4 regions of the Paenibacillus sp. CB74 genome follow, and region 1 is predicted to be linked to each of the others. Evidence: riboswitches for the same ligand, from Rfam matches in the RefSeq annotation. Region 1 holds a riboswitch; each other region holds the start of a gene.
What was found. A riboswitch is a leader RNA that binds a small molecule or an ion and turns the genes downstream of it on or off. The one in region 1 is predicted to bind thiamine pyrophosphate.

Region 1 (2,202 bases):
TGCATCAGCAATATGTACGATGGGTAGTGTCACTTTTTCTTCAATATGTTTAATCACTTTATGCATCGTATTTGTACAAATTACAATCATTTCTGCTCCTGCCTTTTCCAAAGACTGAGCAGCATTCCCTAATAATTCACCAGCGCTTTCCCAATCACCTTCAGCTTGATAACGCTCGACCTCTTCAAAATTCACGCTATATAAAATGCACTTGGCTGAATGCAATCCTCCCAATTTATTTTTCACTTCTTCATTAATAATTCGATAATATTCTAACGATGACTCCCAGCTCATTCCACCAATAAGACCAATCGTTCTCATATTACACTTCCCCTTCCATTGATTACATCCCGAAAGCAGTGTATAGAAATTCAGTAGATATTGTATCGTATCTATTTCATTAAATAAACCTGCCACAGTAAGAGGAGTTGAGGAAACTGGAGCAATTCCGGCAACGGATTAATGCGTCTGCCCGAATAATCTGGCTGTGCAATCCTAATAATCCGAACGGAACCATTTTCAGATCAGTACTCACATTCTTTCTGAGCGCCCCCTTTACATTCCACTTGCATGTGATATATGCTGAACACATAACTGCATATCTTGAACAATGCACTAGGGGAGCCTTACGGCTGAGACGAATCGAATGATTCGGACCCTTTGAACCTGATCTGGATCATACCAGCGGAGGGAAGTGGAGCGGCCTTTCAGTAAGCGGATTTTTTCATGTTGATGATGAATTTTAATGTGAATTGAACTTACAGACCCACTCATTTCTCCGGAAATGGGTGGGTCTTTTTCGCGTTCTGCGGGCAGATCAGCAGGTGTAATGAAAGATCCCGCAGTTTGAAGTTGAATTTGGAATAACAAGGGGGAACAGAACGAGATGGATAATAACATAACCATTCACAACATGAGCTACGCTTTCCCGGGAAAAAGGGATTCCCCCGTGCTCTCCAATGTGTCGATGCGTGTTGCCAACGGCGAATTCGTCTCGCTCATCGGCTCCAGCGGCTCCGGTAAAAGCACCCTTTTCAAGCTGCTGGCAGGCCTGCTTGAGCCAACCCACGGAACCATTGAAATTCCTTGGGTCCCTGATGGAAAGCGACTGGGGCAGGTGGCCTACATGCCGCAAAAGGACCTCCTGTTATCCTGGCGAACCGTCATGGAGAATTGCATGCTCCCCGCTGAACTTGCTCCAGGGCGACAGGATAAGGGAAAAATTCGCGCAGACATTATGGCAGGGCTCGACAGATTTGGCTTATCCGGCTACGCGCATGCTTACCCGGACGAGCTGTCGGGTGGCATGCGCCAACGTGTCGCGCTGCTTCGTACTTTGTTGACAGGTGGCCAACTCTTGCTGCTGGATGAACCATTCGGCGCACTCGATGCCTTAACCAAACGCGAGATGCATCGCTGGCTACTGGAGCTGTGGGAAGATCTGGGCAAAACCGTGTTGTTCATTACGCATGATATTGAAGAGGCCCTGCTACTCAGTGATCGAATTATCCTGTTAACTCCGGGGAGCCAAGGCCAACCGCTACAAGATTTGACGGTACCTTTGCCACGTCCAAGACATTCGGACATGATCTACGAACCGGCGCTCGTTCAGATGAGACGACGACTGGAGGAACAATTGCATGCGAGAGAATAACTTGGGAAACTGCATGAAGAATAACGTAAGGGGTTGGCTTGACCGTTATGGTCTGTTTCTTTGGCTCCTGCTCTTGCTGCTTGTCTTCTGGGAGTGGATTGTGCGTATGGGATGGGTGCCCTCCTTCATCATTCCAGCCCCAACGGCGATTGCCAACTCCCTGTATGAGCATCGTCACCTCCTGCTGGCTACACATCTGCCTGTTACCTTGATGGAGGTTGTTGTTGGTTTTGGCTTGTCCATTGCTGCCGGAATTGCACTTGCAACTGGTATGCATATGAATCGGTCGATTGAAAAAGCGTTATATCCCTTCATCGTAATCAGTCAGACGATCCCGTTGATTGCCCTGTCCCCCGTCTTCATCCTATGGTTTGGCTACACGCTGTGGAGCAAAGTTGCGGTGGTGTTCCTGATCGCCTTCTTCCCCATTGTGGTGAGTACCTACGATGGACTTCGCCAAGGCGATCCAGAGCAGCGTGAACTACTGCTCACCATGGGAGCTAGCACGTGGGATATTTTTCGCAAACTCCAGGTTCCACTGGCACTTC
Region 2 (2,202 bases), 290 kb from region 1:
AACGTAACAGAGCATCGACGTGCCAAACCAGCCGATCATAGCCGCACCAATGGCGGACGTAATGTGATCGTATCCCGGGGCAATATCGGTCGTCAGTGGCCCAAGTGTGTAGAACGGTGCCTCATGGCATATCTCCATCTGCAGGTCCACATTCTCCTTGATCTTGTGCATCGGTACATGCCCCGGGCCTTCGATCATTACCTGCACATCATGCTTCCACGCGATCTGTGTCAGTTCCCCGAGCGTAGCCAGTTCCGCCATCTGAGCTTCGTCATTCGCATCGTAGATGCTGCCCGGACGAAGTCCATCTCCCAGCGAAAACGCCACATCATACCTTTTCATAATCTCGCAGATTTCTTCGAAATGAGTGTACAAAAAATTCTCCTGATGATGCGCAAGGCACCATGCTGCCATAATGGACCCGCCCCGGGATACAATACCTGTCATCCGCTTGGCGGTCATGGGGATATAACGCAGCAGCACACCTGCATGAATCGTAAAGTAGTCCACGCCCTGCTCTGCCTGCTCAATGAGCGTGTCTCGGTACAATTCCCAGGTCAGCGCTTCCGCTTCGCCATTCACCTTCTCCAGTGCCTGATACAGCGGCACCGTACCAATCGGTACAGGTGAATTGCGGATGATCCATTCCCGGGTGGTATGAATGTTTTTACCTGTCGAGAGATCCATCACGGTATCCGATCCCCATCGTACCGCCCAGGTCATCTTCTCAACCTCTTCCTCGATGGAGGAAGATACGGCAGAGTTACCTATATTAGCATTGATCTTCACGTGAAAATGACGACCGATCAACATCGGCTCACTCTCTGGGTGATTGATGTTGGATGGCAGAATCGCCCGTCCACTTGCCAGCTCCTGCCGCACAAATTCCGGTTCCACGCCTTCACGGATAGCGGCATACTCCATTTCTGGTGTAATGACGCCCTGACTTGCGTAGTGCATCTGGGTGACACAGCGCCCAGCCAGAGCACGCAGTGGTTGTCCCCGAAATCCAGGGTATTCCTCTGCCCCGGCTCTCCGCCCTCCGGGCTTTAGTCCGTTATCCTCAGGTTGAACGGCTCTGCCCTCATATGCTTCAACATCACCGCGTTCCATAATCCAATGATTTCGGAGCGCGGGTAATCCCTTCCGAATATCCATCTGGAATTCGGGATCGGTCATGGGGCCGCTCGTATCGTAGACACGCAGCGGTTCGTTATGCTCCACCCCTTGGGGAGTATTCGTGTCATGAAGGGCTATCTCACGCTCCGGTACAGCTATGTCCGGCCGTGAGCCCTGAATGTAGACTTTGCGGCTGCCCGGAAAGGGCTGAACCCGTCCAGCCGCTCCTGTTTCCTTTTCCACCTGCTGACCGTTATGTTCCTGTTCCATCGCTTGTTGTCCCGTTTGATTTCCTGTACTCATGTTTGCTCGTCTCCTCCTCCGTGTTCGTTCACTTGGTTTGGTTGGCATCGTCATCAGCTCGCTTATGCACCTGTCCCAAATCATGCAGAGCGCAGAGAAGAAAGAGCGATCCTACACCAGACCAAGGGGGAGACATTATTCATGTACAGTTAACGACAGAACGGAGGTTACCACAGATCATGGATCTATAATGACTGCTCTCTCTCCAAGCCCACTTTTGCAGGTTATTGAAAAAACAGTCCATGGAATGTGTATTATCTCGCCCGTCCACTGTATATAAAAAAGCCGGCCCCCGAAGGAACCGACTTTAATGTCCATCACCAATAATGCTCCTGGTTGCAGCTCCATAACGGAGTCCTGCAAGAGTCACACATGTGGTGGTTGTGGTCATATCGCCGATTACTTCCCTACGCTGGTATGATCCAGATCAGGTGCAAAGGGTCCGGAATCTCATGCGATTCCGTCTCAGTCCGGACAATTCGGACTCCCCCAGTAACGTTAACAAGTTGCGGCATACATAAGCCGCTGTTCATATTCAATGAAGCTGACCCCGATGGGCCGTCCATTACAGAGTAGCGCAACCGGAACATAAAAACAACCTTTATATTCCAGAACACCAACCCAATTGGAGAAAAACCTTACATCAATATCAGGATAACATGAGCCCCATCTGCGTAGCAGCTTCCTTTAGCACAGGTGCGTATTCGTGCAAAGTCTCCTGCGAAAGTCGGCTGACAGGCCCTGAGACCGAGAGAGCAGCTGCAATATTGCCTCGGCGAT
Region 3 (2,202 bases), 3.0 Mb from region 1:
TTGGATATACCTATCCTTTGCTGCCCAAAATGACGATGACGATTGAACGTGGTGAGAAAATTGCCATTGTAGGCTGTAATGGTGTGGGTAAATCGACACTGCTGAAAACCATCCTCGGGAAAATATCTCCACTGAGTGGAAAGACCTTTTTGGGAGATTATCTCGAAACGGCCTATTTTGAGCAGGAGGTTCGTGCTGGAAATATCACGCCGATCGAGGATGTCTGGAATGAGTTTTCACATTTGACTCAGAATGAGGTCCGGGGTCATCTCGCTCGCTGCGGATTAAAGAATGAGCACATTACTCGTCCGCTCAACATGCTGAGTGGTGGAGAACAAGCCAAGGTTCGTTTATGCAAACTCTTGATGCGCGAAAGCAACTGGATTTTATTTGATGAGCCGACAAACCATCTGGATGTCACAGCCAAAGCGGAGTTGCAGCGTGCCTTGCAAGAATTTAAGGGAACGGTGCTACTGGTATCTCATGAACCTGATTTTTACGAGGGTTGGGTCACCAAAACATGGAATGTCGAAGAATGGTCTGAGAAAAACTAGATGATTTGAGACCATGTTTAACAGATATGACGGTGACAAAAAAATCTGTCTATGGTAACATAGGCTACAACTTCATATGAACACTAGGGGGGCCGCACGATGCGGCTGAGATGGAAGAATGCGATTCCGGACCCTTTGCACCTGATCTGGATCATACCAGCGTAGGGAAGTGGCGAGCGCGTTTCAGTGAACGACGTGAGCAAACGGCAACTCGAAAAGATTTCAACCGTCTGCTTAGCGAATTGAAACATGCAGTTGCGTGTATAACGTTATGGCTATAGATCTATAGCTGTACTGCACGAAATGAACTGTATGCATCAGTCAGTGATCTGATCCTATAATTCATACGCAGCCACTCCCCTACGGGAGTGGCTTTTTTTGTGTTTTCATAGCATTCACGCCTGGAAGGAGAGGGAGGGTACCGCAATTTTTCATGAGCATGTTCACGAATCATTTGAATTGCATGTTGTATCTGCGGGTGCAGGAGATCGAGCATCTTTTGTAAAAGCAGCCAAGGACGTTTGGCCATGGGTGGACTATATTCACATACGAGAGAAACAACTTACATGGCAAGACAAGATCGGCTGGACTGAAAGTCTGCGTAATGTTAATATTCCATCTTGTCGCATCGTTATCAATGGTTCAGAACTGCCTTCACAGAATGATCTTTATGGCGGTGTTCATTGGGGGCAAGATGCGATACGTAAATACAACCCTGCTGTCATAAGCAAAATGCAGCGACTTCGTCTGGGTGTATCTGTTCATTCCATCGATGAGGCAAAAATCGCTGAAGAACAGGGAGCTGATTACCTTTTCTTTGGGCATGTCTTCGCGACCAACAGCAAGCCAGATCTAGAACCAAGAGGATTATATGCTCTTGATGAAGTATGCAGAGGTGTCTCCATTCCTGTCATCGCGATCGGAGGCATAGAGCCGGGAAATATTCAAGCGATTCGCGCTACAGGGGCACAGGGAGTTGCCGTGATCTCAAATGTATGGTCGAGCGATTCCCCGGATCGGGCAGCTGCATCACTAAGGCAGGCTATCGTTGCTACAGGAAGTCTAAGCCGGTGAAAGGAGATGAGAGGATGAATGAGATCGTAACGGGTCAGAACAGGAATCATTTCAGTCATCAACTGAACTCTGAAACGGAATCAAGAAGCAAAAGTGTAACTGATAATCCGGATAAGATTCATGCAGAAATCATTATTGTAGGCGGAGGTGTTGTTGGTTGTGCCATTGCGTATGAGCTTGCTTCCCGGGGACAGGATGTTTTGTTGCTGGAGCGTTCCGCAATTGCGGGAGGCACTTCTTGCGCAGCGGCTGGAATGCTGGCGCCAGATAGTGAGGATTTTGCTCATCCTTTGATGGCTAAGCTTGGCAGGCAGAGTAGACAGTTACTTATTGAGCAACAAGTGCTAATGGATACCCTTAGTGGGGTAGAGGTTGGGCTGCAACGCCATGGATTCTTGACCCCTTTTCGATCATACAGTGAATTAAACCGCTATAAGAACAATCGAAATTCCGGTTTGTCTGCTGATGAGGTGTGGTGGGATCGTTCGGTTGTGCAACAGGAGGCATCGTGGCTTAACAGAGATACATACGGAGCCTACTACAGACCATACGAGAGTGAAATCCTTCCTGTCCA
Region 4 (2,202 bases), 520 kb from region 1:
TGGAATAACCTGAATGCTAAGTAATGTGCTTGCCATGAGAGATCACGGCTCCTTTCGTGATATATAAAATGAACTAATGACGGTTACACTTGCCACTTCGATGACAGAATAACCTTCCAATCGCTGTTATCCCCAGATTTTTTTGATTCCCTTTCTCTAAAGGGAAAATCCGGTGATAAAGGCGACCGCTTCGCTTTTTCACGTTATTTCTGTCCTCTCCGTCCTCGTGTAAATATTAAGTTCGTTTTATATGAGATATTTTATTGGGGTAAAAACTCGTTTGTGTATGCCTTGCTCACGTCGACCTGTTCATCCAGCAGTTTTTTGCTAAACATCCAGTCGGTGTAGTTCTGCCACACTTCCTGTTTCTGTTCTCCCCAGCGCGGGGCGTCATCCGTGTACTTCGGACTCAGCCATTTCTGGCTTGCCAGTACCAATTCCTTGTCCAGATCCGGTACGGCCTTGATCAGAATATTCGCTGCGTCTTCGGGATGATCAATTGCGTATTGATACCCTTCGGAAGTTGCCTTCAGGAATGCTTTCACCAGCTCAGGGTCGTTCTGAATCGTCTGCTCGTTCGTTACGAGGACAGGTGTGTAATAATCCAGTGCATCTGAATAATCTTTCACATATAACATGTCGATCGGTTCCCCGCGCAGTTCAGCTTCAATCCCCGTCCAGGCGTAGAAAATCCATGCGAAATCAATATCCCGTTTTACAGCGGTGAAAAAGTCGGCATCACCCATGTTAATGTTTTTCACTTTGGATACGTCGGCGCCTTCGCCTTCCATAATGGATTGCATCACGGCTTCTTCCACTGGGGAACCCCAGCCGCCATAAGTTTTGCCTTCAAAATCTTTCGGTGATTTAATATTCCGATCTGCCGGAGCAGCGAACCCGGATGTATTATGCTGAATAACTGCTGCGATGGAGACGAGTGGAACCCCTTGTGTACGGGCTTGCGTTACACTTTCCTGATAACTTACGCCAAATGGCACTTCATTGGAAGCAACCATCGTATCGGCGCCGCCGGCACCTGGCTGAACAATCTCCACATTCAAGCCTTCGGCCTTATAAAAACCTTGATCTACGGCCGCATACAAGCCGGTATGATTCGTATTTGGTGTCCAGTCGAGCACCACTTTAACATCCTTGAGGGCTGCGTTGTCACCTTCATTGCTGCTCTCCGTATTCGTGCTGCCGTTCTGTTCAGCCGGGGCAGCTTCTTTACCGCCACATGCGGCCACAGTCACCAGTAGTACACATAAGAGCAACAGTCCCATTGTTTTACGCCATTTCATCTGTGATTCTCTCCTTCGGTATGTCCGGCCAGTGGCACGGGTACTCCTTGGCTTCATATCCAAGCTTCTTGCATAAATCGGCAGATTTATACCAGCTATGATCCGGATAACGTCACTTTTTTTAGCTCTCTGGCTATATAAAAGAACATTAAAAAAAGCGCCCCGTAATCCGGGACGCGTGCAGGCGTTAGAGAGGTGGCGTTCAGCCATAGGGCTGTGCCATTTCGATATACTCCGATTCCTACGCTGGCATGATCCAGATCAGGTCTAAGGGTTAGTATCTTGGTGGGATACACTCTCAGCCGGCCAATTCCGACTCCCCTGGGAAACTATGAAGTTACGGGCATTACTAGGTGTAATTATAGGCCAGAGGCCCAGTCGTGTCCAGTCAGGAACTGGATGGGAACGGATTTCCGGTCATCGTCTATTTGCTTCTAAGCCGCTTCGGTGATTAGTTTTTGATCGTTTGGCCTTGAGCCGAGCAGCTTGATTCATTTAAACAACATAATTTAGGTACAAAAGGAGATAGTACTGCTATACCAATAAATACTTTTACATAAAAATGGGGGAGTACTGAATGATCCTTAAAACCATAATCGCAATGATTCTGTGTTATAGTGCCTACGTTTTCTTCACAGCCTACCTTTTATTTTTGGTTCCGTCTCCATCTGCTATTGAAAATACGGATATGCAAAAATCGTTAACAAGAGGAAGTACAACAGATCGCGTAATGCTCCTGGAGGACGGCTTTCAATCGGGTCAGGTGAGAATCCAGACCATTCGAGAGGCAAAAACAAGCATCGACCTGGCCTATTACTCCATTCAAAAAGGAAAAACATCTCAGCTTTTTTTTGCTGCTTTATTCGATGCGGCTGATCGGGGTGTTCAAGTTCGAATCATT

Region 2: linked by a shared signal. The riboswitch ahead of thiC (phosphomethylpyrimidine synthase ThiC) and the one ahead of ACX9NY_RS19195 (ABC transporter ATP-binding protein) in region 1 are both predicted to bind thiamine pyrophosphate.
Region 3: linked by a shared signal. The riboswitch ahead of ACX9NY_RS06070 (thiamine phosphate synthase) and the one ahead of ACX9NY_RS19195 (ABC transporter ATP-binding protein) in region 1 are both predicted to bind thiamine pyrophosphate.
Region 4: linked by a shared signal. The riboswitch ahead of ACX9NY_RS21355 (ABC transporter substrate-binding protein) and the one ahead of ACX9NY_RS19195 (ABC transporter ATP-binding protein) in region 1 are both predicted to bind thiamine pyrophosphate.

What each region holds. Positions count from the first base shown of each region.
Region 1 is NZ_CM146009.1:4,332,274-4,334,475, forward strand. It holds gene ACX9NY_RS19190 (aspartate/glutamate racemase family protein) at 1-321, opposite strand, end outside; TPP riboswitch at 608-710, shown strand; gene ACX9NY_RS19195 (ABC transporter ATP-binding protein) at 887-1,654, shown strand; gene ACX9NY_RS19200 (ABC transporter permease) at 1,641-2,202, shown strand, end outside.
Region 2 is NZ_CM146009.1:4,622,720-4,624,921, forward strand. It holds gene thiC (phosphomethylpyrimidine synthase ThiC) at 1-1,389, opposite strand, end outside; TPP riboswitch at 1,810-1,923, opposite strand; gene ACX9NY_RS20355 (IclR family transcriptional regulator) at 2,072-2,202, opposite strand, start outside.
Region 3 is NZ_CM146009.1:1,319,309-1,321,510, forward strand. It holds gene ACX9NY_RS06065 (ABC-F family ATP-binding cassette domain-containing protein) at 1-554, shown strand, start outside; TPP riboswitch at 630-739, shown strand; gene ACX9NY_RS06070 (thiamine phosphate synthase) at 933-1,628, shown strand; gene thiO (glycine oxidase ThiO) at 1,643-2,202, shown strand, end outside.
Region 4 is NZ_CM146009.1:4,850,846-4,853,047, reverse strand. It holds gene ACX9NY_RS21360 (MTH1187 family thiamine-binding protein) at 1-36, opposite strand, end outside; gene ACX9NY_RS21355 (ABC transporter substrate-binding protein) at 261-1,301, opposite strand; TPP riboswitch at 1,522-1,634, opposite strand; gene ACX9NY_RS21350 (phospholipase D-like domain-containing protein) at 1,879-2,202, shown strand, end outside.